Regions from separate parts of the Streptomyces sp. C1-1 genome, predicted to be linked through region 1. Evidence: riboswitches for the same ligand, from Rfam matches in the RefSeq annotation. Region 1 holds a riboswitch; each other region holds the start of a gene.
What was found. Region 1 has a riboswitch for S-adenosylmethionine ahead of ACQF4J_RS43500 (amino acid ABC transporter permease). Riboswitches for the same ligand answer to the same signal wherever they lie in the genome.

Region 1 (9,494 bases):
GGTGTAGTCCTGCGATTCGGCGCCCGGCAGCAGAAGGAGCTTGCGCTGCAGGGCGATTCGGGGTGAGCCGAGCAGATGCGCGAAGGAGAAGGGGGGTGGGATCAACAGGCCGTTCGGGGTGCGGCCGTCGACGACCGGGGTCGCCGTGGGCGGCGTTGCGTCCGACTGGGCCGGCGGGCGGCCCCCGGAGCGGCCGAGGCCCAGATCGAAGCGGCCCGGGTGCAGCGCGTCGAGCAGGCCGAACTCCTCCACGGTGGACAGCGCGGTGCGGTGCCCGAGCTGCACGGCCCCGGAACCGAGCCGGATGGTCGAGGTGGCCGATGCGGTCAGGGCCAGGACGACGGCGGGCGAGGTGCCGGCCACGCCCGGGTTGAGATGGTGCTCGGCGAACCAGTAGCGGGCGTATCCCAGGCGCTCGGCCTGCTGTGCGAGGTCGATGGAGTTGCGCAGGGCATCGGCTGCCGTCGAGCCGGACGGGATCGGGACCAGATCGAGAACGCCGAGGGCGATGTCAGACATGGAGGGACTCCTGGGTGAGTGGTTTGGTCGGAAGCACAGGTCCCCCCGCGGACGGCGGGTCCGGGAACTTCACGACGCGACCCGGTCGTCGGCTGCGTCGGGGTGCGCGAGCCCCAGGTGGTGACGGAGGGTGGGACCCTCGTATTCGGTGCGGAAGACGCCCTGTTCCTGCAGGAGCGGGACGACCTTGTCGGCGAAGTCGTCGAGGCCGGTGGGCGTGATGTGCGGCACGAGGATGAAGCCGTCGCTGGCGTCGGCCTGGACGTAGTCGTTGATGGTCTTGGCGAGGGTCGTCGGGGAGCCGACGAAGGTCTGTCGGTTGCCGGTGTTGATCACCAGGTCACGGATGGACCAGTTGTTGGCGGCGGCCAGCTCGCGCCACTCGCGGGCGGTGGCCAGCGGGTCGCGGTACATGCGCACCTGGGCACGGCCCTTGGAGATGTGGTTGTCGCTGACGTCCGGGTCGATGTCGGGCAGCGGACCTTCCGGGTCGTAGGAGGACAGGTCCCGGTTCCAGACGAACTCCAGGTGCTTGATGGCGGTGGCGCCGCTGACTTGCTGGCGGCGCACCTCCCTGGCGAGTTCCTCGGCCTCGGCGTCGGTGTCGGCGAGCGCGAAGGAGGCGGCGGGCAGGATCAGCAACTGGTCATGGCGGCGGCCGTACTTGGCGAGGCGGTTCTTGACGTCCGTGTAGAAGGCCTGACCGCCCTCCAGGGTGGCGTGTCGGCTGAAGATGGCGTCGGCGCTGGAGGCGGCGAACTCGCGTCCCTCCTCGGAGTCGCCGGCCTGGAAGATCACCGGGCGGCCCTGCGGGGAGCGCGGGACGTTGAACTGGCCGTGGATGTCGAAGTGTTGTCCCGTGTGGACGAAGGAGCCGGCCTTCGCGTCGCGCAGGAAGACACCGGTCGCCTGGTCGGCGACGATCTCGTCGCCGTGCCAGGAGTCGAAGAGCTCGTTGGCGGTGGCCAGGAACTCCTTGGCGCGGGAGTAGCGCTCCTCCTGCGGCAGGAAGCCGGCGCGGCGGAAGTTCTCGCCGGTGAAGGCGTCCCAGGAGGTGACGACGTTCCAGGCCGCACGGCCGCCGGAGAGGTGGTCGAGGCTGGCGAACTGGCGGGCCACCTCGTAGGGCTCGTTGAAGGTGGAGTTGATGGTGCCGGTCAGGCCGAGGTGCTCGGTGACGGCGGCGAGCGCGGCGAGGACGGTGAAGGTGTCGGGGCGGCCGACGACGTCCAGGTCGTAGATCTGTCCGCCCTGTTCGCGCAGTCGCAGTCCCTCGGCGAGGAAGAGGAAATCGAACCTGGCGCGTTCGGCGGTCCGGGCGAAGTGGGCGAAGGAGCTGAACTCGATGTGGCTGCCGGCCTTCGGGTCGCTCCACACCGTGGTGTTGTTGACGCCGGGGAAATGGGCGGCCAGGTGGATCTGCTTCAGCGGCTTGCTGGTCATGTCGGTGCGGGTCCTTCCGGCTCAGGCGGCGGCGTAGCGGTTGGCGGGGCGGGGCAGGCCCAGCAGGCCGCGCAGGGTGTCGGCTTCGTAGGCGGTGCGGAAGACACCCCGGCGCTGGAGTTCGGGGACCAGGCCGCGGGTGATGGCCGGCAGGTCGTGTCCGGCGACGGCGGGCCGCAGCCGGAAGCCGCTCAGCCCCTGCGCCGCCAACTCCTGCAACACATCGGCGAGTTGAGCGGGCGTTCCGGCGAAGATCCGGGCGTCGCTGGTGTACGGCTCCCCCGCGAGGGCGTCGAGCCGTGCCCGCCGGTCCTCCGCGGCGGCCTGCTCGTCGTCCAGGAAGACCACCAGGTCACCGAAGACGTGCAGGGGCTCACCGGCCCGACCGGCCGTCTCCTGCTCGGCACGGATCTCGGCGACGATCGCCCGGGCGTGCTCGGCGTCCTGCGGAGTGACGTAGCCGATGTCGGCCTGGCGGGCCACCAGCCGGTACGGAACGGTCTGGTGGGCGAGCGCGGTGACCAGGGGCTGGCCCTGGGGCGGGCGCGGAGTGATGGAGGGTCCCTTGACGCTGAAGTGCTTGCCCTGGAAATCGATGTAGTGCAGCTTGTCGCGGTCGATGAAGCGTCCGGTGGCGGCGTCCCGGATCTCCGCGTCGTCCTCCCAGCTGTCCCAGAGCCGGCGCACCACCTCGACGTAGTCGGCGGCCTCGTCGAACAGGTCGGCCACCTGCTCCTGCCCGGCCGGCGTCTGCAGTTCCCGCAGGCTCAGTGGGGGAAGGGCGCGGCGGCCGAAGTGGTCGGCCTCGTGCGGCCGGGCGGAGATCTGCACCCGCAGGCCCGCGCGGCCGGTGCTGACGTAGTCGAGGGTGGCGATCGCCTTGGAGATGTGGAACGGCTCGGTGTGGGTGGCGATCACGGTCGGCACCAAGCCGATGTGCCGGGTCAGGGGTGCGATCCGGGCCGCGGTCAGTACGGCGTCCAGCCGGCCGCGGACCTGGTCGGTACGGCCGTCGAGTTCGCCGATGGGGGTCCCCCCGTTCGAGCGAAGTCGAGACTGGGAGAGGGAGGACTGCAGGCCGAGGCCGTCCTCGAAGGTGACGAAGTCGAGCAGTCCGCGCTCGGCCTCGGCGACGAGGTCCGCCCAGTGTCCGGCGGTGAACAGGTCGCGGGGCCGGGCGACCTGCTCGCGCCAGGAGGCGGGGTGCCATCCGGTTCCGTCGAGGGCGACGGCAAGGTGCAGCGGAGAGGGAGGAGTTTCGGACACGAAGGTGCCTTCCTGGAGGTTCGGTGAGAGGGACGTCGGCATGCCTATGCCGTTCTTTCCAGGGCCGCGGCGCCGGTGTGCCGGACGAGCGAGAAGACGGTGCTGCAGCGCAGGGTGAAGCCGATGGACTCGTACAGCCGGATCGCGTTGGCGTTGGCGGCCGCGGCGTGCAGGAAGGGGTGTTCGCCGCGCTCCTTGATGCCGGCGGCCACCGCACGGACCAGACGGGTGGCCAGCCCCCGGCCTCGGTGGTCGGGGTCGGTGCACACGGCGCTGATCTCGGTCCAGCCGGGCGGGCGCAGCCGCTCGCCGGCCAGGGCGATCAGCCGGCCGCGGTGGCGGATGCCGAGGTAGGTGCCCATCTCGACGGTGCGTCGCCGGTAGGGGCCGGGCTCGGTGCGGGCGATCAGGTCGAGGATCTGGGGCACGTCGTCGGGGCCGAGGAGTACGGCCTCGGGGTCGGGCTCGGCGCGCAGGGACGTGTCCACGAGCTGGACGCCGTGTCCGATGCTGACGACCTCCCAGCCGCCCGGCGCCTCGGTGACGCCTCGTACCGCGGCGGTGCCGCCGGGGCCGACGAGTCTGGCCAGGTCGGCCCAGGCGCGGGGGTTGTCCTCGTCGGAGAGGGCGTGGAAGGGGGCCACGTCCCGGTGGTAGCGGGCGGCGTGGCCGATGCGTTCGGCGAAGTGGGCGTGGGGGCCGGTGAGGGCGGCCCAGGCGGGGTTGTCCAGGACGTGCGAGGAGGTGGCGTCGATGGTGGTCACGGACATGGCGTGGCGGTCTCCGGGGTGCGGCTCGGGGTGTCCGGCGTGCCGGGGACTCCACCGCGGGGTGGTGGCGGAGTTCCCGGCACGCGGTGGTCAGGAGTTGTCGAGCGGGAGTCCGGGCGGGTTGACCTCGGACTTGGCCACGGCCTCGTTGGAGAGGTTGTAGGCCTTGAGCCACTCGGCGTACTGACCGTTCTTGATCAGGTGGTTGATGGCGTCGGCGAGCGGCTTGGCCAGGCCGCTGTCCTTCTTGGCGGTGGCCGCGATCAGCCCCTGCAGGCTCGCGCCGGCGCCCGAGTAGGTGCCCGCGGTGCGGGTGGCGTTGGGCGTGTTCGCGGTCTGCCGATTGTGGTAGGCGATGCCGGGGTTGGGGCCGAAGTACGCGTCGATCTTCCCGCCGGACAGGGCCAGGTAGACGCTGTTGCTGTCCTGGAAGTACTTGACGGTGAGCTTCTTGCCCTCCTTGGCCAGCTTCGCCTTCCACTCCAGGAGGATCTTCTCCTGGTTGGTGCCGGAGCCCACGGAGACCGTCTTGCCGGCGAGGTTCTCGTAGGTGCCGTCGAAGTTCCAGGCGCTCTTGTTCGGCACGGTGAAGGCCAGGTTGTCCTGCCGGTAGGAGGCGAACTCGTACTTCTTCTTGCGCTCTTCGGTATCGGTGACGTTGGAGAAGGCCACGTCGACCTTGCCGCTGTCGATGCCGACGAAGAGGTTCTCCCAAGTGGAGTTCTTCACCTCGGGCTTGAGGCCGAGGACGGCGGCGACAAGGCGGCCGAAGTCGGGCTCCGCGCCGGTGAGGGTCTTCTGGTCGCTGCCCACATAGGCCAGCGGTGGGAAGCCGGCCGGCAGGGCGCCGATGCCGATCTCCAGCTTGCCGCTCTTCTTGAGGGCGGCGGGCAGTTCGGCGCTGATGGACTTGACCTCGGAGACCTTGATGGCGGTCTGCTTGGCGGCGCCGTTGGAGACCTGGCCGATGACGACCTCGCCGGACTTGGCGGCGCTGTCGGTGGTGGTGGCCGCGTCGCTGTCGCCACCGCAGGCGGCGAGCCCGGTGGCCAGGGAGGCGACGGCGGTCGCCGCGGTGATGCCGCGTATCAGGCTGCGTCGGGTGAAGTGGGTGCGCATGGCCGTTCCTTGTCGCTCAGGGGCGGTGATGAGAGTGGTGGCGTGGGGGGAAGTCGTGGGTGCGCAGGGTCAGAGGACCTTGCTGAGGAAGTCCCTGGTCCGCTCGTGCCGCGGTGTGTCGAGGACCTCGGAGGGCGGCCCCTGCTCGATGATCTTGCCGCCGTCGATGAAGACGACCCGGTCGGCGATCTCGCGGGCGAAGCCGATCTCGTGGGTGACGATGACGAGGGTGGTGCCGCTGGACGCCAAGTCCCGGATGACGGCGAGGACTTCGCCGACCAGTTCGGGGTCCAGGGCGGAGGTGGGTTCGTCGAAGAGGATGACGCCGGGGCGCAGGGCCAGGGCGCGGGCGATGGCGACGCGCTGCTGCTGGCCGCCGGAGAGCTGGCGCGGGTAGGCGCCGGTCTTGTCGGCGAGGCCGACGCGGCCGAGGAGTTCGCGGGCCAGTTCCTGCGCTTCGGGCCTGCCGAGGCGGCCGGTGGCGACCGGGGCCGCGGCCACGTTGTCCAGGACCGTCAGGTGCGGGAAGAGGTTGAAGTTCTGGAAGACGAACCCGATCCGTCCGCGCTGCGTGAGGATGGCCCGCTCGCTCAGCTCCTTCAGCCGCTCGCCCTGCCGCTTCACGCCGATCGGCTCGCCGTTGATGCTGACGTGGCCGATCTCGGGCTTCTCCAGGTGGTTGATGACCCGCAGCAGGGTGGACTTGCCGGAGCCTGAAGGGCCGAGGATCACCGTGACCTCGCCGGGGCGGACGGTCAGGTCGACGCCGTCCAGAACCCGGTGGGTGCCGTACCACTTGTGCACGTCGTGGACCTCGACGGTGGCGGCTTCGACGTCCGCCAGGGCGTCGAGGGTCTTGGCGGTCATACGGCGGCCTCCCGGCGGATGCGGGCCCGCAGGTCGGTGAGACCGGTGCGGAGCTTCTGCAGTCGCGTCGGCGGCAGGCTCCGGGTGGCACCGCGGGCGTAGTACCGCTCGACGTAGAACTGGATGACGGAGACGACGCTGGTCAGGATCAGGTACCAGACGGTGACGACCAGCAGCAGCGGCACGATGTCGCCGGGGTAGGTGGAGCCCATGGTCTGCGCGGAGCCGAACAGGTCGAGCAGGGAGACGTAGAAGACCAGCGAGGTGCCCTTGATCAGGCCGATGAGCTGGTTGACGTAGTTGGGGATGATGGAGCGCAGCGCCTGCGGAAAGACGATTCTGCGGAACTGGTAGCCCTTGGGGAGGCCGAGGGCCGCGGCCGCCTCGTGCTGGCCCTGGTCGACGGAGAGGATGCCGCCGCGCACCACCTCGGCCGCGTAGGCGGCCTCGTTGAGGCTGAGGCCGACGACGGCGACGACCATGTCGGTGGCGAGTTTCGACTCGTCGAAGGAGAAGAAGGCCGGCCCGAAGGGGATGCCGACGCTCAACGTCTTGTACAGGGCACTGAAGTTGTAGAGGAAGATCAGTACGACGATGAGCGGGATGGAGCGGAACGCCCACACGTAGGTCCAGCTGACCGCACGCAGCACCGGGCTCTTCGACAGCCTGGCCAGGGCGAGCAGGATGCCGCCGATCAGGCCCAACACGGCGCTGTAGGCGGCGACTTCGAGGGTGATGAGGAGGCCGTCGAGGATGGTCGGCCGCAGGAACCAGTAGCTCCAGCGGTCCCACTGGTAGAAGGGGTTGGTCACCAGTCCGTGGACGAACTGGGCGACCAGGATCAGGACGACCGCGGTGGCGATCCAGCGTCCCGGCCGCCGCAGCGGCAGCACCCGCTGGGCGGTGAGGACCTTGGGCGGTTCGGCGGCGGTGGGCGCCTCGGGCAACGTGACGGTGGCGCCAGGGGGTTCGCTCATGGTGGGCTCCGGCTGGGTGGGCACACCCCGGAGGCGCGGCGGCGTGCGGGGACGCACACGGCGGCGCAGGACCGGGGGTGGGGAGGGCAACGGCACACCGCGCGGGCGGTGTTCGTCGGGGAGTGCGGGGCTGCGGGGAGGGTGTCAGCCCCGACAGCGGGCACGGCCCGATGCGGTACACAGTGCGCTGTTGACGCGGAGCAGATCGACGGCGCGGTTCGCGACGAGCACGTTCGCGTACGTCCGTACGCAGCCCTGGGAACGGCGTGCGGCCGTTCTGGGAGCTGCGTACATGGCGTCACCGTCACTGTTCCGGCCCTGTGGGCCTCGCGCTTACCGATGTGTCATCGGCCGGGTCGTCACCTGGGGCACCCCACCGCGGTGCGAGGGTTGCCGGTCAGCAAGCCAGGGCTTGTCGCTGACACTCATGACCGTTCTGGGCCGTAGTTAAGACAACTGCCCGAACGTATGTCAACGCCGGTCCAGCAGGTGGAACGGCTAACGGGTCGAGTGCGCCGCCCAGTCGAGGATCTGGACGGCCGATCCCGCGGCCTCCAGCCCCCGGCACTGGGCGTGGTGACGGCGGTCGATGCCGTCGAGGTCGAGGTGGGCGCCGAAGGCCGGGTGGGCGGTCAGACGGCGGGCGTAGGACCACAGTACCGGGTGGCCGGCGATGCGTTGGACCGCGGCGGCGTCGAGGTGGTGGCGGTGCACGGTGTCGAGCCGGACCAGCGCGACCCACAACTCGACGTCGGCGGCGGTGACTTCGTCGCGGAGCAGGTAGGTGCGGCCGTCGAGCCAGCGGTCGAGGGCGCCGAGGGTCTGCAGCAGCGTGGCCAGTGCCATGTCACGTTCCGCCACTTCCCCGCCCACGGCCCCGGCCCGCTGCGCCGCCCGCTCGATCCCCTCCACGCACATCCGCTCCACGGCCTCGATCTCCGACTCCGCGCCGCACGGGTAGAGCGAGGAACCGCCGGTGTCGAAGCGGTGGGCGAGGTCGCGCATGATGTCCCGGTCGTGGGTGCTGACGATCCGCCCGGACCAGCCGTCACTGAGCACCGGCGCCGCGGCCGGGCCGCGGTAGTGGTGCGCGCTCGCCTCGTACAGCGGACGCAGGGCCGAGTGGCCGCCCTCGGGACAGTCGGGGACGGCGGGCAGATAGGTCACCGGACAGACGGCGTCCAGGCCGAGCAGGGTGTGGGTGACGGCGATGCGCAGCCCGTCGGGACACGCGGTCGACAGATGGAGCCGGTAGCGGCCGGGAACGGCGTAGTGGCCGCTGCGTGCGTCCCTGCCGATGCGGCCACGGAAGGCGGGCGCGGGCCGGACGGACACGTGGGCGGCCGGCGAAGTGACGGTCATGACTCTCCCCGAAAGCGGGCGCGGACGTACGCGCGGCGGATGCGACATCGGGCTGGGCCCCGTGGCCGCATCCCCTCCTCCACCCGGCGGGCGGGCCCGGCACTCGGTGCCGGGCCCGCCTGGGCTACGGGGATGCGACGACGGAACCCCAGGAGCGGGGCTCACCTGGGCACGCCGAACGGCACGACGTTCCAGGGGAAGCCGTCGGCGCGGGAAGGGCGCAGGTCAGCCCATGGGGCCGAGCGCGCTGCAGACGCGGAGCAGGTCGATGTGACGTCGGGAGGTCAGCAGAGGCGAACGGCTCACTCGGACGGTGACCGGATCAAGGCGCCTCATATTTCCCTACCTGTTCACTAGGATTCCTTACTGAGTGTCGATCTGACGGCCACCGACGTCAAGGGGGCCGTCCCGCATCGCGGACATCCCGGTGGACGGCGGCTCGCTCGCTCAAGGCACCCGGCCGGCACGGGAGGGGTCAGACATGGAACTGGTTCGCCGGGACCGGGAGCCCGTAGTGCTCGCGGAGGGTCGTGCCCTCGTACTCCTCTCGGAACAGGCCCTTGCCGCGCAGGATCGGCAGCACCTGCTCGACGAAGGCCGCCAGGCCGGACGGCAGCGCCGGGGCCATGATGTTGAAGCCGTCCGCGGCACCGCCCTCGAACCTGGCGATGATCGTGTCCGCGACCTGCTCGGGCGTACCGACGAACTCGAAGTGCCCGCGGCCGCCGCCGAGCCGGGAGATGATCTCCCGCACCGTCAGCCTCTCGCGTGCCGCCAGGTCGATGATGAGGTCGGAGCGGCTCTGCGAACCCTCCAGTTTCGGCCTCGCCAGGATGGACTGCGGTAGCGGCCGGTCGAGTTCGAAGACCGACGGCTCGGTCTCGAACACCGCGGCCAGCTGGCGCAGCCCGTACTCCGGGATGCGCAGCTCGTCGAGCTGCCGTGCCAGGGCGCGGGCTTCCTCCTCGGTCGACCCGATGTAGGGGACGATGCCCGGCAGGACGATCACACCGTCCGGATCGCGCCCGGCGGCCCGGGTGCGTGCCTTGATGTCGGCGTAGAAGGCGGCGGCGCGCTCGTACGTGGTGTGCGCGGTGAAGACGGCCTCGGCGTGACGGGCCGCGAAGTCCTTGCCGTCCTCCGAGGAACCCGCCTGGACGAGCAGCGGGTG
Region 2 (9,494 bases), 2.3 Mb from region 1:
TCAGCCGGCAGGCCAGCCAGCCGCCCTCGTAGGCCTGGGCGAGCTTCGTCGCGTCGCCGCTGAAGCCGAAGTCCTTGTCGGTCGGCAGCGCCGACGGCACCCGCCCGTCCTCGACCGCGTGCGCCAGCTCGGGCGCCGCCTGGGCCGGGGTGCGGCCGGTGCCGAGGTAGCCGATCCAGTCGGCGTACCCCTCGGACAGCCACAGCGGCGTGGCGGGGGTGGTGTGGGCGCGGGTGGCGACATGGGTGGTCTCGTGGGTGAGCACGACCTGCTTGCCCAGGGGGCCGAGGAGGGCGTACGCGTCCGGGTTGACGATGACGCGGTCCGCGGGCGCGGTCGGCGGGCCGCCCACCTCGCCCGTGGTCACCGCCGCGATCCCCCGGTACTGGGATGCGGGCGAGCCGAGCAGGCCCGCCATGCCCTGCAGCGACTTCGGCGCCTCGACGACGACGCGCCGGGTCCAGTCGGTGCCCCACGCCCCCGACACCGCCGGTACGGCGTGGTCCGCGAGGTCCGCGTACATGTGCAGCTGCTCGCTGGACTGGCCGGTGCCCAGGACGAGGCTGCGCCTGCCGCGGACGACGGTCACCTCGCCCTGGTCCCACAGCTGTTGGGGGGCCTTCGTGGCGGGGACGTCCGCGCTCACGGACCACTGCCCGCCCGGCCGCCGGGACAGGGTGAGGGTGCGGCCGACGGTGACGGGGGCGTTGTCGTAGCCGAGGATGCGGTAGCGCAACTCGGCGTCGGCTGTGGCTTCGTCGCCGCTGCGGTGCAGGCCGGTCACCCGGTACGACCAGGAGGCCAGGGGCACCCCGCGGAGGTTCTCGAACCAGCCGAGCGCGCCCGTCCTCAGGAAGGCCGCGCGGTCGCGGTCGAGGACGGCGGTGGACCGCCGGTCGAGGACACGCTGCAGGTCCGCCCGGCCGCTGTCGCCGGCCGACTGCCCGGCGCAGGCCGTCAGGCAGACGAGCAGCAGCGCGAGCGCCACCGCCCGCCACCTCGACACCCGCCCACGACCAGCCACTTCCCGATCGTAAGGCGGATTCGGCGCCGTGGTCAGACCCTGGTGACGGACGACACCGGCATCATGTCGACGGGGTCGTAGCGCACGGGGGCGCCCGGATAGGGCGCGTGGATCACCTGGCCGTTGCCCACGTACATCGCCACATGGCTGGCGTCGGACCGGTAGACGACCAGGTCACCGGGCTGCGCCTGGGAGAGCGGGACCTGGTGTCCGGCGTACCGCTGTTCCTGCGAGGTGCGCGGCAGATGGATGCCGGCGTGCGCGTACGACCACTGCATCAGGCCCGAGCAGTCGAAGCCGGAGGGACCGGCGGCGCCCCAGACGTACGGCTTGCCGAGCGCGGAGCGGGCCGCGGCGATGGCGGCGGCCGCACGGCTGTCGGGCGGGACGACACCGCTGAGGTCGGGGATGCCGTCGCGGCCGGAGCGGGAGGCCCGGTCGTAGGCGGCGCGCTCGGCGTACGGCAGGGAGTTGAGCAGTTCGCGGGCCCGGGCGAGCTTGTGCTCGACGGTCCGCTTGTGCGAGATGACCGCCTTGCGGCTGCGCTCCAGTTCGGCGAGCTTGCGGGCGGCCTCCGTGCGCTCCTGGGCGAGTTCGCGCATCGCGGACTGCAGGTCCTTCAGCTGGTCGGCCTGGCGGACGCTGATCCGGTCGAGGACGGAGGCCTTGTCGAGGTAGTCGGCCGGGTCGTCGGAGAAGAGCAGGGCGACGGTCGGGTCGATGCCGCCGGAGCGGTACTGGGCGCCGGCCAGCGAACCGAGCGTCTCCCGCATGGAGTTGACGCGCAGCTGCCGGCGGGCGATCTTGTCCTGGGCGTCGCGCACCTCTCGGCGCAGGGTGCCGGCGGTCTCGTCGGCCTTGTCGTAGGCCTGGGTGGCCTTCTCGGCCTCCTCGTAGAGACGGTCCACCTCGGCCTTGGTGTCGCCGTGCGGCGCGGCGTTCGCCGGCACGGCACCGAGGGCGGCGGCCGCGGCGGACAGAACACACAGGGCGGCGCCGGCGCCCCGGTTGAACCCGGACGACGGTGCAAGGCTGCGATGGGACCCCACGCGACCCGCGCTCCTTCCGTTGGCGACAGGAACTGCCTCTCCGCCGTGGCGGGGAAACGCGGCAGACAGTAGCCGCGCGGAAGGGCCCCGGCCAAAGACCTCCACGGCCACACACAGTGACGCCCCGCCTCTGACGCAGGTCATCGGCGGGGCGCGGGGTCAGCGCGAGTTGTCGTAATTCGCCCGTTCGGGGGTCGTGTTGTGACCGGGTCGACGGGGTGCCGGCGTCAGATCCGCACGCCGAACTGGAACGGCATGTTGCCCATCGACTCGTAGCGCACGTTGGTGCCGGTGCGGGGGGCGTGCAGGACCATGCCGTTGCCGGCGTAGAGGCCGACGTGGTGCAGGTCGCCGTAGAAGAGCACGAGGTCGCCGACCTTGAGCTGGCTCTGGCTGTAGATCCTCGTGCCCGCGTTGGCCTGTTCCTGGGAGGTGCGGGGGATGGTGACGCCGGCCTGGGCGTAGGCCCAGGAGGTCAGGCCCGAGCAGTCGTAGGAGGCGGTGCCGGTGGCGCCGTAGGAGTAGGGCTTGCCGATCTGGGTCTGAGCGGCGTGGAAGGCGGCGAGGGCCCAGTTGGAGGAGGCCGTCGTGTTGCCGAGGTCCACCCGCTGGCTCGCGCTGCGGCTGGCCCGCTGGTCCGCGGCGGCGAGGGCGGCGCGCTCGGCGGCGGTCAGGGAGTTGAGCAGCTTCTGCGCCTGGGCGAGCTTGCCCTGGACGTCCTTCTTCTGCGCGGCGAACGCGGCACGGGTGGCGGCGAGGTCCTTGAGCTTGTCGGAGGCCTCGGAGCGCTGCTGCGCGAGCTCGCGCTGCTTCTCCTGGATCTTCTTCAGCGCATCCACCTGCTGGGCGCTGAGCTGGTCCATGGTGGACGCCTTGTCCAGGTAGTCGTCGGGGTTCGACGACAGGAACAGCTGGACGGAGGAGTCGATGGTGCCGGTGCGGTACTGCGCGGCGGCCGCCAGGCCTATGGAGTCACGGAGCTCGTTGAGCTCCTCCTGGCCACGCGCCACGTTGTCCTGGATGGTGGAGATCTCCTTCTGGAGCTTCTCCTGCTTCTCCTTGGCGCCGTTGAGCTTCTCGGTGGCCTGCTCGGCCTGCTCGTAGAGCTTGTCGACCTTCGCCTTGACCTCGTCCTTGGAGGGCTTCTCGCTCGGCGCCGCGTTGGCGGCGTTCGCGCTGAAGGCAACGGCTGCAGCGGCTGCTGTGGTGAGCACGGTCACACGCGCTCGGCTCGGCTGCTTGGGTCGACGGTGGGACGCCACGGAGGTGAACTCCTTCTTTTGAGTGATCACCCGCTCGGAGGTTCGAGGCCAGACCCTAGTGACCTACTCGTGATCAGTTCAAATCCTCAGGAGCAAAATCTCGTCACGGCATGCATTCTTTACACACAACTCACATGCAGTGATGCGCGGTTGACACTACGTTGCGTGACGATACCGCCAATTCGGGCATCGGGCCCGCAAATTCGACCTTCAGGACAGCCGCCGCAGAAGCATGGCAGACGCGACCGGCCGGGCGCCCGCCCGGGCCACCCCGTCGGCGACCTCCCGGTCGGTGGAGGCGACGATGACGGGCCGCCCCGGCGGCTCGGCGCGCACCAGCTGCCGGATCAACTCGTCGGCGGTGACACCCGGCTTGGAGAACAGCACCCGCACGCCCCGCGGCGGCGCGAGCAGCACGGGAGCGGCCAGCTCGGCCCCGTCGAAGACGCAGGTGACCTCGGCGCCGGTCTGCGCGGCGAGCTGCGAGAGCTGCCCCAGCAGCCTGAGGCGCTGCTTCTCCAGCGGCATCTGGGGATAGCCGGTCTTGGTCACGTTGTAGCCGTCGACCACCAAGTGCGCCTGCGGCAGGGCCAGCAGCTGGTCGAGAACGGCCGGATCGTGCTCGGACAGGGCGCGAGCGGCGATGTCCTTCGGGGTCATTCGTCCCGGTTCCACCGCATCCACGGTTTCCGCGGGTCTCACGGACACGGGAGGCAGGGCGAGTTCCCGCCGGAGTCCCTGCGCCGCGTCGAGAACGGTGTCCAGAAGCAGACGGACGCGCATGTCCTCGACACTGCGCCCCTCCCGCGCTGCTTTGCGCGTGGCCTCCAGGGCCGCCTCCGCCTCCCCGAGCCGCCCCTTGAGCCGCCGGCTCTCGGTCTCGGCGAGGGACACCTGCGCCTGCGCCTCGGCGCGCACGGCCTCGATCTCGCCCTGGACCTTGCGCAGGGCGGCCTCGCCGCGTTTGACGTCGCTGAGGGCGGCGCGCAGCTTGCGGTGAAGCGATTCCGCTTCCTTCTTGGCGGACTCCAGCTCCAGGCGCAGCCGCTCGGTCTCGGCGCGCGTCTGGTCGCGGGCGGCGGCGAGCTCCTCGCGCAGCCGCTCCAGCTCGGCGCGGCTCTCCTCGTCGGCGCGCTCGGCGTCGGCCCGCTGGGCCTCCTCGCCGGCCGCGGTGACGAGCTTGACCCAGCCGGTGGGCCGCAGAACATAGGCCGCGGCCGCCACGTCGAGCGGATCCGCGGCCGGGGGCGGCGAGCCGGAGTCGAGGGCGCCGGCGAGCTCCGGCTGGACCTCTCTCAGCTTCTCCCCGATGCGCTGCCGGAACAGCGGATCGGTCTCCAGCGCGGCCGCCATGGCGTTGCCCGCGAACTTGGCCCGCCGGTTCGGGGCGAACCGGGCGTACTGCCTGAGCTGGGCGGGCAGTTCGGCGACGGTCAGGCCGCCGAACCCGTCGGAGACGATCTGCACGACTCTGCGGCGCACACCGTCGGGCAGCGGACGGTCGAGCACCTCGGCGGCGCCGTCGCCCGGCCCCCCGCCTTGTGTCTCCACCATCCGTCACACCCCATCAGCTGTGCGGGGCCGCTCCCGTCAGGAGTCGGCGCCCGGCCTGTCCACGAGTTCCACCTGATCCACCGCGTTGCACCAGCGGCAGCGCACCGACTCGATGGTCTCACTGACCACCTCGCGCTCCTCGACCTTCGGCTCACCGGCGAGGTCGAGGTGGACGTACTCGACGACCTTCGACGAGCGGGTCACGTCGAAGCGCGTGAGGTTGCCGCAGAGGGTGCAGCGCCACCGCGTCGTGGCGGTCGGCAGGGGAACCGTCATCGTGACTGTGCTCTTCCTTCTAGTGTCCGTGACGCGCCAGTTTCCCTGGAGCGTGTGGCCGTAACCCTACGGCCTGGCGGCAACCTGCCGCTGGTGCGTCCACGGCGGCGAGGCGGTCTGTGCGGCTGCGTCCTGTTACGTCATGCTCTGTGTTCATGATCGGCACCTGGAGCGCGACCGTCAGCAGATCGATCCGGCGTCCCTCGGCGCCCGTGACCTACGCGCTGATCGCGCTGTGCTGCCTGGTCTTCGTGGCCGGCCCGGCGGCGGGCCTGAATCCCGCCTACGGCTCCGGCGACGCGCTCCTCGCCGCGCAGCGCGCCTATTTCCACCGCTGGGGCGTGGTGCCCGCCGAGCTCTTCGCGGGCTCCCCCAGGGCCGCCCTGACCCCCGCGACGGCCCTCTTCGTGCACGGCAGCTGGGTGCACCTGCTGGGCAACATGCTCTTCCTGTTCGTCTTCGGTGTGATGACCGAGGAACGCATGGGCCGCGTGCGGTTCACCGTCTTCTACGTCGGCTGCGGCTACCTGGCCCTGCTGGGGTACGCGGCGGCCAATTCCACCTCGGGGCAGTCGCTGGTCGGCGCGTCCGGGGCGGTCTCGGCGGTCCTGGGCGCCTTTCTGTACCTCTTCCCGGGGGCCAGGGTCACAAGCCTGCTCCCGTTCCTCTTCTTCCTCCCGCTGCGCTTCCCCGCGTGGGTCGTGCTGCCGTTCTGGGCGAGCCTGCAGTGGCTGGCGGCGGGGCGGGCGCCGGACGGGCCGGGGGTGGCGTACCTGGCGCACCTGGTGGGCTTCGGGCTGGGCTTCGTCGGCGCGTGGGCGGGTTTGCGACGTACGACTAAAGTGAAGGCCGCCCCAGCTCCGGCCCCCGAGGGAGAGAACCAGCCGTGATCACCGCGATCGTCCTGATCAAGACCAGCGTGGACCGGATCCCCGAGATCGCGGAGCGGATCGCCGCGCTGGACTCCGTCAGCGAGGTCTTCTCCGTGACCGGCACCTACGACCTGATCGCGATGGTGCGGGTGAAGCAGCACGAGGACCTGGCGGAGGTCATCCCGGGTTCGATCAGCAAGATCCCCGGTGTCGAGGCCACGGACACGCACGTCGCGTTCCGCACCTACTCCCAGCACGACCTGGAGGCGGCGTTCGCGATCGGTCTCGACTCCTGACCGCCGCCTCCTGACACCGTCCGGTCAGACCGCCGGCACGCAGCGGCCGTCCTCCGTGCGGTAGGTCCACTTCGCGCCGGCGCTCACCAGTTCCTTCACGGCGCCGACGAAGCGCTCGACGTGCTCGTCCGGAGTGCCCGCGCCGAAGCTCACCCGGATCGCGTTCAGGGACTTCTCGCCCGGCGCGGCCTCGGGGGCGCCGCACTCGCCCTGGGTCTGCGGGTCGGAGCCGAGCAGGGTGCGGACCAGCGGGTGGGCGCAGAAGAGGCCGTCGCGGACGCCGATGCCGTACTCGGCGGAGAGGGCCGCGGCGAAGTGGGAGCTGTTCCAGCCCTCGACGACGAAGGAGATGACGCCGACCCGGTCGGCGTCATCGCCGAAGAGGGACAGCACCTTCACCTGCGGGACCTCCGCCAGCCCCGCCCGAACCTTGCCGATCAGGTACCGCTCGCGGGCCACCAGGGTGTCGAAGCCGGCCTCCGTGAGGGCCTTGCAGGCCGACGCGACGGCGTAGGCGCCGATGACGTTCGGGGAGCCGGCCTCGTGACGGGCCGCGCTCTCGTGCCACTCCACGTCCACTCCCCCGTCCTCGCGCCGGGTTACCTTGCGGCTGGCGCCGCCGCCCGCGAGGTAGGGGTCGGCCTCGCGCAGCCAGTCGGCGCGACCGGCCAGGACTCCGGCCCCGAACGGGGCGTACAGCTTGTGGCCGGAGAAGGCGATCCAGTCGACGTCCAGGTCACGGACGGAGACGGGGTGGTGCGGGGCGAGCTGGGCGGCGTCCAGGACGATGCGGGCGCCGTGCGCGTGCGCCGCCGCGGCCAGCTCGCGCACCGGCCACAGCTCGCCGGTGACGTTCGAGGCGCCGGTGACGCAGACCAGGGCCGGGCCGTGGGGGTCCCGCTCGGCGAGGGCGCGCTCCAGGGTCTCGACCGCCTGCCGCGGGGTGCGCGGGGCGTCGAGGTAGCTGACGTGGGCGTCCTGCCAGGGCAGCAGGCTCGCGTGGTGCTCGGTCTCGAAGACGAAGACCCGGCAGTCGGCGGGCAGGGCGCGGGCGAGGAGGTTGAGGGAGTCCGTCGTCGAGCGGGTGAAGACCAGCTGGTCGTCGGCGCGGCAGTCGAGGAACTCGGCGACCGTCCCGCGGGCGTTCTCGAAGAGGTCGGTGGACAGCTGGGAGAGGTAGCCGGCACCGCGGTGGACACTGCCGTAGTACGGGGCGTAGGCCGCGACGTCGTCCCAGACGCGCTGCAGGGCGGGCGCGCTGGCCGCGTAGTCGAGCGCCGCGTAGGTCACCTCGCCACCGGTGACGAGCGGGACGGTGACATCCCTGCCCAGAACGGACAGAGGGGCGCAAACGGTCTGGGCGGAGGCAGCGGTGGAGACAGACATGGGGGAACTCCCGTGAAAGGGCACGCGCGTGCGGGCCGGAAAGAGAAAAGGGGTGCGCGGAGGCGGGGCTCTGCGGCCCTATCGCATTCGCTTGCTCACGGAAGACTCCTCGACGACCAGGATCCCCGGTTCGTGAGGGATCCGCGCTTGCCGTAGACCTCGCTGCCTACGGCCTGGTCTTCACCCGGGGCACCCCGCCACGGACGGAGGGTTGCCGGACAGTCGGCCGGGGCCTCATGACTGTCACTCATGACCTGGTACAGGAACGTACGTGAAGTGATCGCGGTCCCGCAACCCGTGTCCGGATGACGGGACCGCGCTCGACTGCCGCTACGCGTTGCTGGCGGCCACCCAGCGCTCCAGCACGCGCTTGGCCGCGCCGGAGTCGACGGACTCGGCGGCCTTCGCCATGCCGGCCCGCAACTGGTCGGCGAGGGACGCCCCCGTCGGCTCGAGGGCCACCAGGGCGGCCGCCGAGTTCAGCAGGACGGCGTCCCGCACGGGGCCCCTCTCGCCGTCCAGGAGCCGCCGTGCGACTTCCGCGTTGTACGACGGGTCCCCGCCCCGCAGCGCCTCGACCGGCACCAGGTCGATGCCGACGTCACGGGGGTCGAAGGACTCCTCGGCGACCTTGCCGTCCCGGACGATCCAGACGCGCGACGTGGCCGTCGTCGTCAGCTCGTCGAGGCCGTCGTCGCCGCGGAAGACCAGGGAGGAGTTGCCGCGCTCGGCGAAGACGCCGGCCACGATCGGCGCCATGCGCGGATCGGCCACGCCCACCGCCTGCGCCCGCACCTTCGCCGGGTTGGTCAGCGGGCCCAGCGCGTTGAACACCGTGCGGATGCCCAACTGGCCCCGGGCGGCGCCCACATGACGCAGCGCCGGATGGAACTTGATGGCGAAGCAGAAGGTGATCCCGGCCTCCTGGGCCACCTCGGGAACCCGCTTCACGGGCAGCTCCAGGTTGACGCCCAGCTTCTCCAGGACGTCGGACGCCCCGGACGCCGAGGACGCGGCCCGGTTGCCGTGCTTGACCACCCGCGCCCCGGTGCCCGCGACGACGATCGACGACATCGTGGAGATGTTCACCGTCTTCGCGCCGTCGCCGCCCGTGCCGACGATGTCGACGGTCGGGCCCGGCACCTCGATGACGTTCGCGTGCTCGTACATCGTGCGGACCAGGCCGTTGATCTCCTCGACCGTCTCGCCCTTGGCCCGCATCGCCACCACGAAGCCTGCGATCTGCGCGTCGGTCGCCTCGCCGCGCATCATGAGGTCCATCGCCCAGGCGGTGTCGTCGGTGGACAGGTCCTTGCCGTTCAGCAGGCCGTTCAGCAGCAGGGGCCAGGAGCGGCCCGCCGCGGTGTCGCCTCCAGCGGGGGTCACAGCGCTCATGGGGCCGCTCCTGATGGTCGTAGACGTGTCGTGGACGTAACGCAGTGTGTGCCCACCCTATCCAGGTCGGGGCACGGGGAAGGGCCCCCGTCCGAAGATCGGACGGGGGCCCTTGGTGTGCGCGTGGCGAGCGCAGCGATCAGTGGTGGCCGTGGCCGCTCGTGATCTCCTTGTACTCCTCGACGGTCGGCTTCGGGATCTGGGACTCCTCGCCGAAGTACGCCTCGCTGAGCTTGGCGCGCAGCTTCTGGGAGCCCTTCACCTTGCGCTCGACGCCGTTGGCGTCGACCGTCGGGCCGAGTTCGACCGGCTTGTACTGGTCGTGCGCCGTGAGGGTGTGCAGCGCCTCCTGGCTGAGCGGCTCGTGCACCTCGATGAAC
Region 3 (9,494 bases), 4.0 Mb from region 1:
GTACGCGCTGCCGCTCGGCCCGGAGGAGGCGCAGGCCGAGACGATGCAGTGGATGCTCAGCGGCGGCGGCGGCTACACCGACACCGTCGGGTCCTACGGAATCGATTCCGCACAGAACGTCGCGACCTTCGACTGGCTCAAGGACGACCTGGTCGGCAAGGGCCTGACCGGGCCGGTCGCGCCGGGCGACCTCAACCGCGCCGCCGCGTTCTCCGCCTTCGCCAAGGGCGAGGTGGGCATGCTCAACGGCCACCCCTCCCTGATGAAGATCGCCGCGAAGAAGGGTGTGAAGTTCGGCATGGTGCCGATGCCCGGCTCGCGCGGGCGCACCAGCACCTCGATGGGCGTGGCCGACTGGATGATGGCCTTCAAGAAGAACGGCCACGCGCAGCAGGTCGGCGACTTCCTCGACTTCGTCTACGACGAGAAGAACGTCCTCGCGTTCTCGCGCGAGTACGACCTGCTGCCGGTCACCAACTCGGCGTCCGAGGCGATGAGCTCGGACGAGCGGGACGCCGCCCTCAAGCCGTTCCTGGACGAGCTTCCGCAGTCGGAGCTGTACCCGGTCGGCAAGACGTCGTGGGCGGCGGTCAGCGCGGCGGTGAAGAAGCGCATAGGCCAGGCGGTCCGCCCGAACGCCAGCCCCGCCGCGACCCTCTCCCAGCTCCAGGCGACGGCCTCCACGGCGGAGAGCGCGGACTGACTGTCAGTGGCGGGGGCTACGGTTCGCCGTATGGAACCGGAGCAGCTGGGGGAGCGTGAGCGGGCCGTCCTCGCCCTGGAGCGCCGGGGCTTTCCCGGCCCCGGCGCCAAGGAGCGCGCCATACGGGAGGAGCTGGGCCTGGCCCCCGTCCGCTACTACCAGCTCCTCAACGCCCTCCTGGACGACGAGCGGGCCCTCGCCCACGACCCGGTGACGGTGAACAGGCTGAGACGGGTGCGGGAGCGGCGCCGGGGCGAACGTTAGGGTCGCGGTATGGGTATCCACACGGACATGGACTCCTTGCCGGTTCCGGGTACGCGGGCCGGGCGGGAGGGGCTCGCCGCGATTCTCGCCGATCCCGGGAAGGCGGTGCTGGCCTTCGACTTCGACGGCACCCTCGCGCCGATCGTCCCCGACCCCGAACAGGCCCGCGCCCACCCGGACGCCGTTCCCGCGCTGGCCGCCCTCGCCCCGAAGGTCGCCTCCGTCGCGGTGGTCACCGGCCGGCCGGCCGAGGTCGCCGTCCGGCACGGCGGTTTCGCGGGTGTCCCGGGCCTTGAGCACCTGGTCGTCCTCGGCCACTACGGCGCCGAGCGCTGGGACGCCGTCAGCGGCGAGGTCAGCGCGCCCGCCCCGCACCCCGGCGTCGCCGCCGTCCGCGCCGAACTGCCGGGTCTGCTGGAGCGGTCCGGCGCCGGAGAGGGCGCGTGGATCGAGGAGAAGGGCGGGTTCGCGGTCGCCGTCCACACCCGCCGCGCAGCTGACCCCCAGGCCGCCTTCGAGGCCCTGCGCGAGCCGCTGACCGGCCTGGCCGCCCACCACGGCCTGATCGTCGAGCCGGGCCGTCTCGTCCTGGAACTGCGCCCGCCGGGCATGGACAAGGGCGTGGCGCTCACCCGCCACGTCCGCGAGACCGGCGCGTCGGCGGTCCTGTACGCGGGCGACGACCTCGGCGACCTGCCGGCCTACGCGGCGGTGGACGGACTGCGGTCCGACGGCACGCCGGGGCTGCTGGTGTGCAGCGGCAGCGACGAGGTGACGGAGCTGAGCCGGCGGGCGGACCTGGTGGTCGACGGACCGGCCGGGGTGGTCCGTCTGCTGACCACCCTCAGCGCTCAACTGGCCTGATCGAGAAGCGCGTTCAGCTGGTCGAGGAACCACTGCGCCGGCGGCAGCGCGGTCGCCGACGCGGCCAGCCGCTTGGCGCGCTCGGCGCGCTCCCCGGCCGGCATGGTCAGCGCGGTGTGCAGGGCGCGCGCCGTACCGATCACGTCGTACGGGTTCACCGTCACCGCGTCCTCGGCCAGCTCCTCATACGCCCCCGCCTCCCGGGACAGCACCAGGGCGCACCCCTCGTCGGAGACGACCGGGATCTCCTTGGCGACCAGGTTCATGCCGTCCCGGATGGGGTTGACCAGGGCCACGTCGGCCAGCCGGTAGGCGGCCAGGGAGCGCGCGAAGTCGTCCTTCACATGGAGCACGACGGGGGTCCAGCCGGGCGTCCCGTACCGGGAGTTGATCTCGTCCGCCACGCGCTGCACCTCGGCGGTGTAGTCCCGGTAGACCGCCAGGTCCTGCCGGGAGGGGTAGGCGAAGGCCACGTGCACCACCCGCTCGCGCCACTCCGGGTGGTCCTCCAGCAGCTGCCGGTAGGCCAGCAGCCCGCGCACGATGTTCTTCGACAGCTCGGTCCGGTCGACCCGCACGATCGCCTTGCGGCCCGCCCCGATCTCCTCCCGCAGGGACGCCATCCGCTCTTCGACGTCGGCCTCGTGGGACCGGCGCCGCAGGAACTCGGCGTCGGCGCCGAGGCCGTGCACACCGACCCGTGTGTCCCCGAGGCCGCCCACGAGCGCCGTACAGGCCGTGAACGCCTCCGCCCAGCGGCGGGTCAGGAAGCCCAGCCGGTCGGCGCCGAGCATGCCGCGCAGCAGCTGCTCGGCGATGTCGTCGGGCAGCATCCGGAAGTACTCCACCGGCGCCCACGGCGTGTGCGAGAAGTGCGCGATCCTGAGGTCCGGCCGCAGCTCCCGCAGCATCCCCGGCACCAGGCACAGGTGGTAGTCCTGCACCAGCACCGCGGCGCCCTCGGCCGCCTCCTCCGCCAGCGCCTCGGCGAAGGCCCGGTTGTAGGTCTCGTACGACGCCCACTGGCGCCGGAACTCCGCGTCGAAGACCGGCTCCAGCGGCGTCTGGTACAGCATGTGGTGGACGAACCAGAGTACGGAGTTGGCGATGCCGTTGTACGCGTCCGCGTGCACGTCCGCCGGGACGTCGAGCATCCGCACGCCGGACTCGCCCTCCCCGCGCCGCACCGCCTCCCGGTCGCCGTCGGACAGCGCCGAGCACACCCACAGCGCGCCCGCGTCCGGCCCGATCGCCGACAGGCCGGAGACCAGCCCGCCGCCGCCCCGCTTGGCGGTCAGCGAGCCGTCCTGCTGGAGTTCGTACGAGACCGGGCCGCGATTGGACGCGACCAGCACCTGATGGGCAGCGCCGTGCGAGGAAGCCATACGCCTCAACGTAGCCCGGTCCACAAACGCATAAACGTGCGGACCACCCGGTCCGCGTATGCCTTACGCCACCTTGCGTCTCGCGTACTCCGCGATCTCCGCCATCGGCGGCCGCTCCTCGGTGTCCACGGAGTAGGTGCGCGGCTCGAAGCCGTCCGTGCTCCGTTCGAACTGGGTGAGGGAGGGGCGGACGAGGTGGCCGCGGGCCAGGCGGAGCTGGGCCGTGCGGTAGATGGCCGCCGCCATCCGCCCGAGGGCCTGGCCGTCCTGGTGGCGGTGTTTGCGGACGCCGACGTCGACCTGGGCCAGCGCGTCGAGGCCCACCAGATGCAGGGCGTCGATCAGCATGCCCAGCTCGATCCCGTACCCGACGGGGAACGGCAGCTGTTCCAGCAGGCTGCGCCGGGCCGCGTACTCGCCGCCGAGCGGCTGTACGAAGCCGGCCAGCTGCGGCCAGTGCATGTTGAGCAGGGGGCGGGCCATCAGCTCGGTGACCCGGCCGCCCTGTCCCCGCGCTCCGCCGAGGGGACGGTCGTACATGCCCTTGACCAGGTCGATCCCGGGGTCGGTGAGCAGCGGGCCGACGATCCCGGAGACGAAGTCGGAGGAGAACTCCTTCAGGTCGGCGTCGATGAAACAGACGATGTCCCCGGTCGTGACCAGCAGCGAGCGCCACAGGACCTCGCCCTTGCCGGGGACCGTCGGGATGCGGGGCAGGATGTCGTCGCGGTGCACCACCCGCGCGCCGGCCGCCGCGGCGACCTCGGACGTGCGGTCGGTGGAACCGGAGTCGACGACCACGATCTCGTCGACGAGCGGGACCTGCTGCATCAGGTCGTGGCGGATGATCGCGACGATGTCGCCGACCGTCTCCTCCTCGTTCAGCGCGGGCAGCACGACGGAGACCGACTGGCCCGTGCGCTGCTTGGCGGCCAGGATCTGGTGGAGAGGGCGATCGGTCACGGACCAGGAGCGGGTGCTCAGCCAGCGCTCGACTTCTTCCAGCACGTAGGCGGCTCCTCTGCGTTCTCTCGGCGAAAGGACCGGATTGTGATCCATCTCGCGGTTCGGACGGCTATCTCAACTGTCCTGGCCTTCGGTTACAGTCTTGAACAACGCTGATGACCATCGCATGTCGGGGGTCGTCCCGCGTTCAACGAGTTCAACAACCACATACCGCTCATCCAGAGGGGCAGAGGGATACGGCCCGATGAAGCCCCGGCAACCCTCCAGCCGGTCTCGTAGATCAACGTTGATCATTCCGCGAGGCTCCCGGCTAGGGAAGGTGCCAAATCCGTCTCACGGCGAGATGCGTCGTGAGGAAGATGAGGAGAAAGGGCCTCGCCTCACATGGCTGCGCAGACTGTTGCAAGCACCACCGACTCCACGACCGTAGACCTCGGGCCCGCCTCGGCGCTTTCGTGCCGCGAGTGCGGTCACCGGGTGCCGCTCGGCCCGGTCTTCGCCTGCGAGGAGTGTTTCGGCCCGCTCGAGATCGCCTACGACTTCTCGGCCTACGACACCGAGGAGCTCCGCAAGCGCATCGAGGCGGGACCCGCGAACATCTGGCGCTACGCGCCGCTGCTGCCCGTCCCGGCGGACGTGGCGGACAAGCCGAACATCAACCCCGGCTGGACCAAGCTCGTCAAGGCCGACAACCTGGCGCGCGAGCTCGGTGTCACCGGCGGTTTGTATGTGAAGGACGACTCCGGAAACCCGACGCACTCCTTCAAGGACCGGGTCGTCGCCCAGGCACTGGAGGCCGCGCGCGCCTTCGGCTTCACCACGCTCTCCTGCTCCTCCACCGGCAACCTCGCGGGTGCCGTCGGCGCCGCCGCGGCCCGCGCCGGCCTCCGCTCCTGCGTGTTCATCCCGCACGACCTGGAGCAGGGCAAGGTCGTCATGGCCGCGGTCTACGGCGGCGAGCTCGTCGGCATCGAGGGCAACTACGACGACGTGAACCGCTTCTGCTCCGAGCTGATCGGCGACCCGGCCGGCGAGGGCTGGGGCTTCGTCAACGTCAACCTGCGGCCGTACTACGCGGAGGGCTCCAAGACCCTGGCGTACGAGATCTGCGAGCAGCTCGGCTGGCGGCTCCCGGACCAGATCGTGGTGCCGATCGCCTCCGGCTCGCAGCTGACGAAGATCGACAAGGGGCTGCAGGAGCTGATCAAGCTCGGGCTCGTCGAGGACCGGCCGTACAAGATCTTCGGTGCGCAGGCCGAGGGGTGCTCGCCGGTGTCGGTCGCCTACAAGGCGGGTCACGACGTGGTCCGGCCGCAGAAGCCGAACACCATCGCCAAGTCCCTCGCCATCGGCAACCCGGCCGACGGGCCGTACGTCCTGGACATCGCGCGCCGCACGGGCGGTGCCGTGGAGGACGTGACCGACGAGCAGGTCGTCGACGCCATCAAGTTGCTGGCCCGCACCGAGGGCATCTTCGCGGAGACCGCCGGTGGCGTGACCGTGGGCGTGACGCGCAAGCTCATCGAGAACGGCGTGCTGGACCCGGCCCTGACCACCGTCGTCCTCAACACCGGCGACGGCCTCAAGACGCTGGACGCGGTGGCGGGCACGGGGTTGACCGCGACCATTCGGCCCAACCTTGATTCGTTCCGTGAGGCCGGGCTCGCCTAGCCGATCTTTCGTCTGCGGGCCGGTGGGGGCTGGTCGCGCCCACGCGGCGGTAGCCGCACACCGAACACAGCCCCGCGCCCCTCGGGGCGCTTACCTGACCGGAGGTCTTGAACATGAGCGTGTCCGTCCGCATCCCCACCATCCTGCGCACCTACACCGGCGGCCAGGCCGAGGTGAGCGCCGAGGGGGCCACCCTCGCCGAGGTCATCGCCGACCTGGAGAAGAACCACACCGGCATCGCCGCCCGTGTGCTGGACGACCAGGGCAAGCTGCGCCGCTTCGTCAACGTGTACGTCAACGACGACGACGTGCGGTTCGAGCAGGGTCTGGAGACGGCGACCCCGGACGGTGCGGGCGTGTCGATCATCCCGGCCGTCGCCGGCGGCTGACCGAATGACCGATCATTACCTTCGGTAACGCCGGTTACGAAGAGTTCATCGAATTGCCCCCTCCGTGAGAGAAGCGGAGGGGGCAATTCAGTGTGGTTGAGCGCGGTACAGTTGGGGAACGCGCTACTGATCTCCGGATCGGAAGCCCAGAATTCCTGCCGCGTACCCATCGAGATGCAGCCAAAGTGTGCATGTTTTTCGCGGCTTTTGTTCCTTTTATGGGGCCCGACTTGCCCTGAATTCGGGCGAATTCTCACTACATTCCGGAACCCTGCCGTCCAGAATTCTCGTCCGATTGACCTGTTGCAGACGGCAGTTGGACAGATACATTCAGCCGCGGTCGACGCGTTCCGGCGCACGCCCCCAAACCGTGGGGGGTGAGGTCTGACCCGGATCCGCGAAGTGCGGATCTGTGCAAGGGCCAGTAATAGGGGAGTTAGGCATGGCTCAGGGCACCGTCAAGTGGTTCAACGCGGAGAAGGGGTACGGCTTCATCGCGGTCGACGGTGGTGCGGATGTTTTCGTCCACTACAGCGCCATCCAGATGGACGGGTACCGCACCCTGGAAGAGGGCCAGCGGGTCGATTTCGAGATCTCGCAGGGCCAGAAGGGGCCGCAGGCGGACATGGTCCGACTGGCGACCAGCTGAAGCACGCGCCGGGTAGATAGCAGCGTCGTTCTTCTTTTCTTCGGAGGGCTCGTACCCCATGGGGAGTCATGGGTGCGGGCCCTCCGGCATGCCCGCATTCCGCACGGCCGGACCCCTGTCGCGCGCCGCGGGTCCGCCCGGCGCCCACGGGCCCAGTCCGCGGGAGGCGCTTGCACTCGGCAGGGGCGAGTGCTAATCATTGGCGTTAGCACTCTGAAGGTGAGAGTGACAAAGAAGGACCGGGTCGGTGAGGCCCGCAGGCCGGGTGGGGCAAGGAACCCACGGGTCGGCGAGCCGTCCGTCGCGGGCGCGGGCGCGGTCCGAAGGAATCACCCCCAGTCCTGGAGGGACCACTTCACATGGCCAAGATCATCGCGTTCGACGAGGAGGCGCGGCGCGGCCTCGAGCGCGGCATGAACCAGCTCGCGGACGCCGTGAAGGTGACGCTCGGCCCCAAGGGCCGCAACGTCGTCCTCGAGAAGAAGTGGGGCGCCCCCACGATCACCAACGATGGTGTCTCCATCGCCAAGGAGATCGAGCTCGAGGACCCGTACGAGAAGATCGGCGCCGAGCTGGTCAAGGAAGTCGCCAAGAAGACGGACGACGTCGCCGGTGACGGTACGACCACCGCGACCGTTCTCGCCCAGGCCCTGGTCAAGGAGGGCCTGCGCAACGTAGCCGCCGGCGCCAACCCGATGGCCCTCAAGCGCGGTATCGAGAAGGCCGTCGAGGCCGTCTCCGGTGCCCTGCTGGAGCAGGCGAAGGATGTCGAGACCAAGGAGCAGATCGCTTCGACGGCCTCCATCTCCGCCGCCGACACCCAGATCGGCGAGCTCATCGCCGAGGCCATGGACAAGGTCGGCAAGGAAGGCGTCATCACCGTCGAGGAGTCCCAGACCTTCGGTCTGGAGCTGGAGCTCACCGAGGGTATGCGCTTCGACAAGGGCTACATCTCGGCGTACTTCGCCACCGACATGGAGCGTATGGAGGCCGTCCTCGACGACCCGTACATCCTGATCGCCAACTCCAAGATCTCCTCGGTCAAGGACCTGCTCCCGCTGCTGGAGAAGGTCATGCAGTCGGGCAAGCCGCTGCTGATCATCGCCGAGGACGTCGAGGGCGAGGCCCTGTCGACCCTGGTCGTCAACAAGATCCGCGGCACCTTCAAGTCCGTCGCCGTCAAGGCCCCGGGCTTCGGCGACCGCCGCAAGGCCATGCTCGGCGACATCGCCATCCTCACGGGCGGCGAGGTCATCTCCGAGGAGGTCGGCCTCAAGCTGGAGAACGCCACCCTCGACCTGCTGGGCAAGGCCCGCAAGGTGGTCATCACCAAGGACGAGACCACCATCGTCGACGGTGCCGGCGCCAGCGACCAGGTCGCGGGCCGCGTGAACCAGATCCGCGCCGAGATCGAGAACAGCGACTCGGACTACGACCGCGAGAAGCTGCAGGAGCGCCTGGCGAAGCTCGCCGGCGGTGTCGCGGTCATCAAGGCCGGTGCCGCCACCGAGGTGGAGCTCAAGGAGCGCAAGCACCGCATCGAGGACGCCGTCCGCAACGCGAAGGCCGCCGTCGAGGAGGGCATCGTCGCCGGTGGTGGCGTGGCGCTCATCCAGGCCTCCTCGGTCTTCGAGAAGCTGGACCTGGAGGGTGACGAGGCGACCGGCGCCAACGCCGTGCGCATCGCGCTCGAGGCCCCGCTGAAGCAGATCGCCGTCAACGCCGGCCTCGAGGGCGGCGTCGTGGTGGAGAAGGTCCGCAACCTCACCCCGGGTCACGGCCTGAACGCCGCGACCGGCGAGTACGTCGACCTGGTCAAGGAAGGCATCATCGACCCGGCGAAGGTCACGCGCTCTGCCCTGCAGAACGCCGCCTCCATCGCCGCGCTCTTCCTCACCACCGAGGCCGTCATCGCCGACAAGCCGGAGAAGGCCGCCGCGCCCGCCGGTGGCGGCATGCCGGGCGGTGACATGGACTTCTGATCCGCCTGACGGCTGATCAACGTCCTTACGGAGGGCGGCACTTCCTGCTCCGGCAGGGGGTGCCGCCCTTCGGCGTGTCCGGGGTCACAGGGCGGCCGGAAATGCGGGGACGCGTGCGGCGGTTGACGTTGACGCAGTGTCTATGCGTATGCACATACCGAGGAGTTTCCCCACGTGACCGCCACCACCTCCCGCGCCGCGGAGATCCTGTCCCGTCCCACCGCGATCAACGGCCTGACCGTCCCCAACCGCATCGTGATGGCGCCGATGACCCGCCAGTTCTCCCCGGGCGGCATCCCCGGCGAGGACGTCGCGTCGTACTACTCCCGCCGCGCCGCCGCCGGTGTCGGTCTGATCGTCACCGAGGGCACCTACGTCGGCCACGAGTCAGCCGGGCAGAGCGACCGCGTCCCGCGGTTCCACGGCGAGGAGCAGCTGGCGGGCTGGCAGAAGGTCGCCGAGGCGGTGCACGCGGCGGGCGGCACGATCGTCCCGCAGCTGTGGCACATCGGCATGGTGCGCGAGCAGGGCCAGCCGCCCTTCCCCGCCGCCCCCGCCGTCGGCCCCTCCGGCCTGGTCACCGCCGGTGCCGAGCCGACCGGCCGGGCGATGACCCAGCGG

Region 2: it holds a riboswitch for S-adenosylmethionine, as region 1 does, so the genes downstream of both, ACQF4J_RS33000 (aminotransferase class V-fold PLP-dependent enzyme) here and ACQF4J_RS43500 (amino acid ABC transporter permease) in region 1, are expected to answer to the same signal.
Region 3: it holds a riboswitch for S-adenosylmethionine, as region 1 does, so the genes downstream of both, thrC (threonine synthase) here and ACQF4J_RS43500 (amino acid ABC transporter permease) in region 1, are expected to answer to the same signal.

Annotation. Positions count from the first base shown of each region.
Region 1 is NZ_CP189826.1:9,539,170-9,548,663, reverse strand. It holds gene ACQF4J_RS43530 (LLM class flavin-dependent oxidoreductase) at 1-519, opposite strand, end outside; gene ACQF4J_RS43525 (NtaA/DmoA family FMN-dependent monooxygenase) at 589-1,962, opposite strand; gene ACQF4J_RS43520 (LLM class flavin-dependent oxidoreductase) at 1,984-3,228, opposite strand; gene ACQF4J_RS43515 (GNAT family N-acetyltransferase) at 3,273-3,998, opposite strand; gene ACQF4J_RS43510 (transporter substrate-binding domain-containing protein) at 4,089-5,117, opposite strand; gene ACQF4J_RS43505 (amino acid ABC transporter ATP-binding protein) at 5,187-5,984, opposite strand; gene ACQF4J_RS43500 (amino acid ABC transporter permease) at 5,981-6,961, opposite strand; SAM riboswitch class IV at 7,286-7,394, opposite strand; gene ACQF4J_RS43495 (glutathione S-transferase C-terminal domain-containing protein) at 7,460-8,323, opposite strand; gene ACQF4J_RS43490 (putative leader peptide) at 8,549-8,659, opposite strand; gene ACQF4J_RS43485 (LLM class flavin-dependent oxidoreductase) at 8,799-9,494, opposite strand, start outside.
Region 2 is NZ_CP189826.1:7,276,292-7,285,785, reverse strand. It holds gene ACQF4J_RS33035 (hypothetical protein) at 1-1,024, opposite strand, end outside; gene ACQF4J_RS33030 (NlpC/P60 family protein) at 1,057-2,073, opposite strand; gene ACQF4J_RS33025 (C40 family peptidase) at 2,301-3,335, opposite strand; gene ACQF4J_RS33020 (NYN domain-containing protein) at 3,546-4,889, opposite strand; gene ACQF4J_RS33015 (hypothetical protein) at 4,926-5,165, opposite strand; gene ACQF4J_RS33010 (rhomboid family intramembrane serine protease) at 5,321-6,055, shown strand; gene ACQF4J_RS33005 (Lrp/AsnC family transcriptional regulator) at 6,052-6,333, shown strand; gene ACQF4J_RS33000 (aminotransferase class V-fold PLP-dependent enzyme) at 6,358-7,719, opposite strand; SAM riboswitch class IV at 7,858-7,974, opposite strand; gene trpD (anthranilate phosphoribosyltransferase) at 8,050-9,114, opposite strand; gene ACQF4J_RS32990 (cytochrome bc1 complex cytochrome b subunit) at 9,254-9,494, opposite strand, start outside.
Region 3 is NZ_CP189826.1:5,513,761-5,523,254, forward strand. It holds gene ACQF4J_RS25295 (ABC transporter substrate-binding protein) at 1-703, shown strand, start outside; gene ACQF4J_RS25300 (DUF3263 domain-containing protein) at 734-967, shown strand; gene otsB (trehalose-phosphatase) at 977-1,831, shown strand; gene ACQF4J_RS25310 (alpha,alpha-trehalose-phosphate synthase (UDP-forming)) at 1,819-3,216, opposite strand; gene ACQF4J_RS25315 (glucosyl-3-phosphoglycerate synthase) at 3,280-4,224, opposite strand; SAM riboswitch class I at 4,394-4,548, shown strand; gene thrC (threonine synthase) at 4,567-5,853, shown strand; gene ACQF4J_RS25325 (MoaD/ThiS family protein) at 5,967-6,242, shown strand; gene ACQF4J_RS25330 (cold-shock protein) at 6,685-6,891, shown strand; gene groL (chaperonin GroEL) at 7,251-8,873, shown strand; gene ACQF4J_RS25340 (NADH:flavin oxidoreductase) at 9,048-9,494, shown strand, end outside.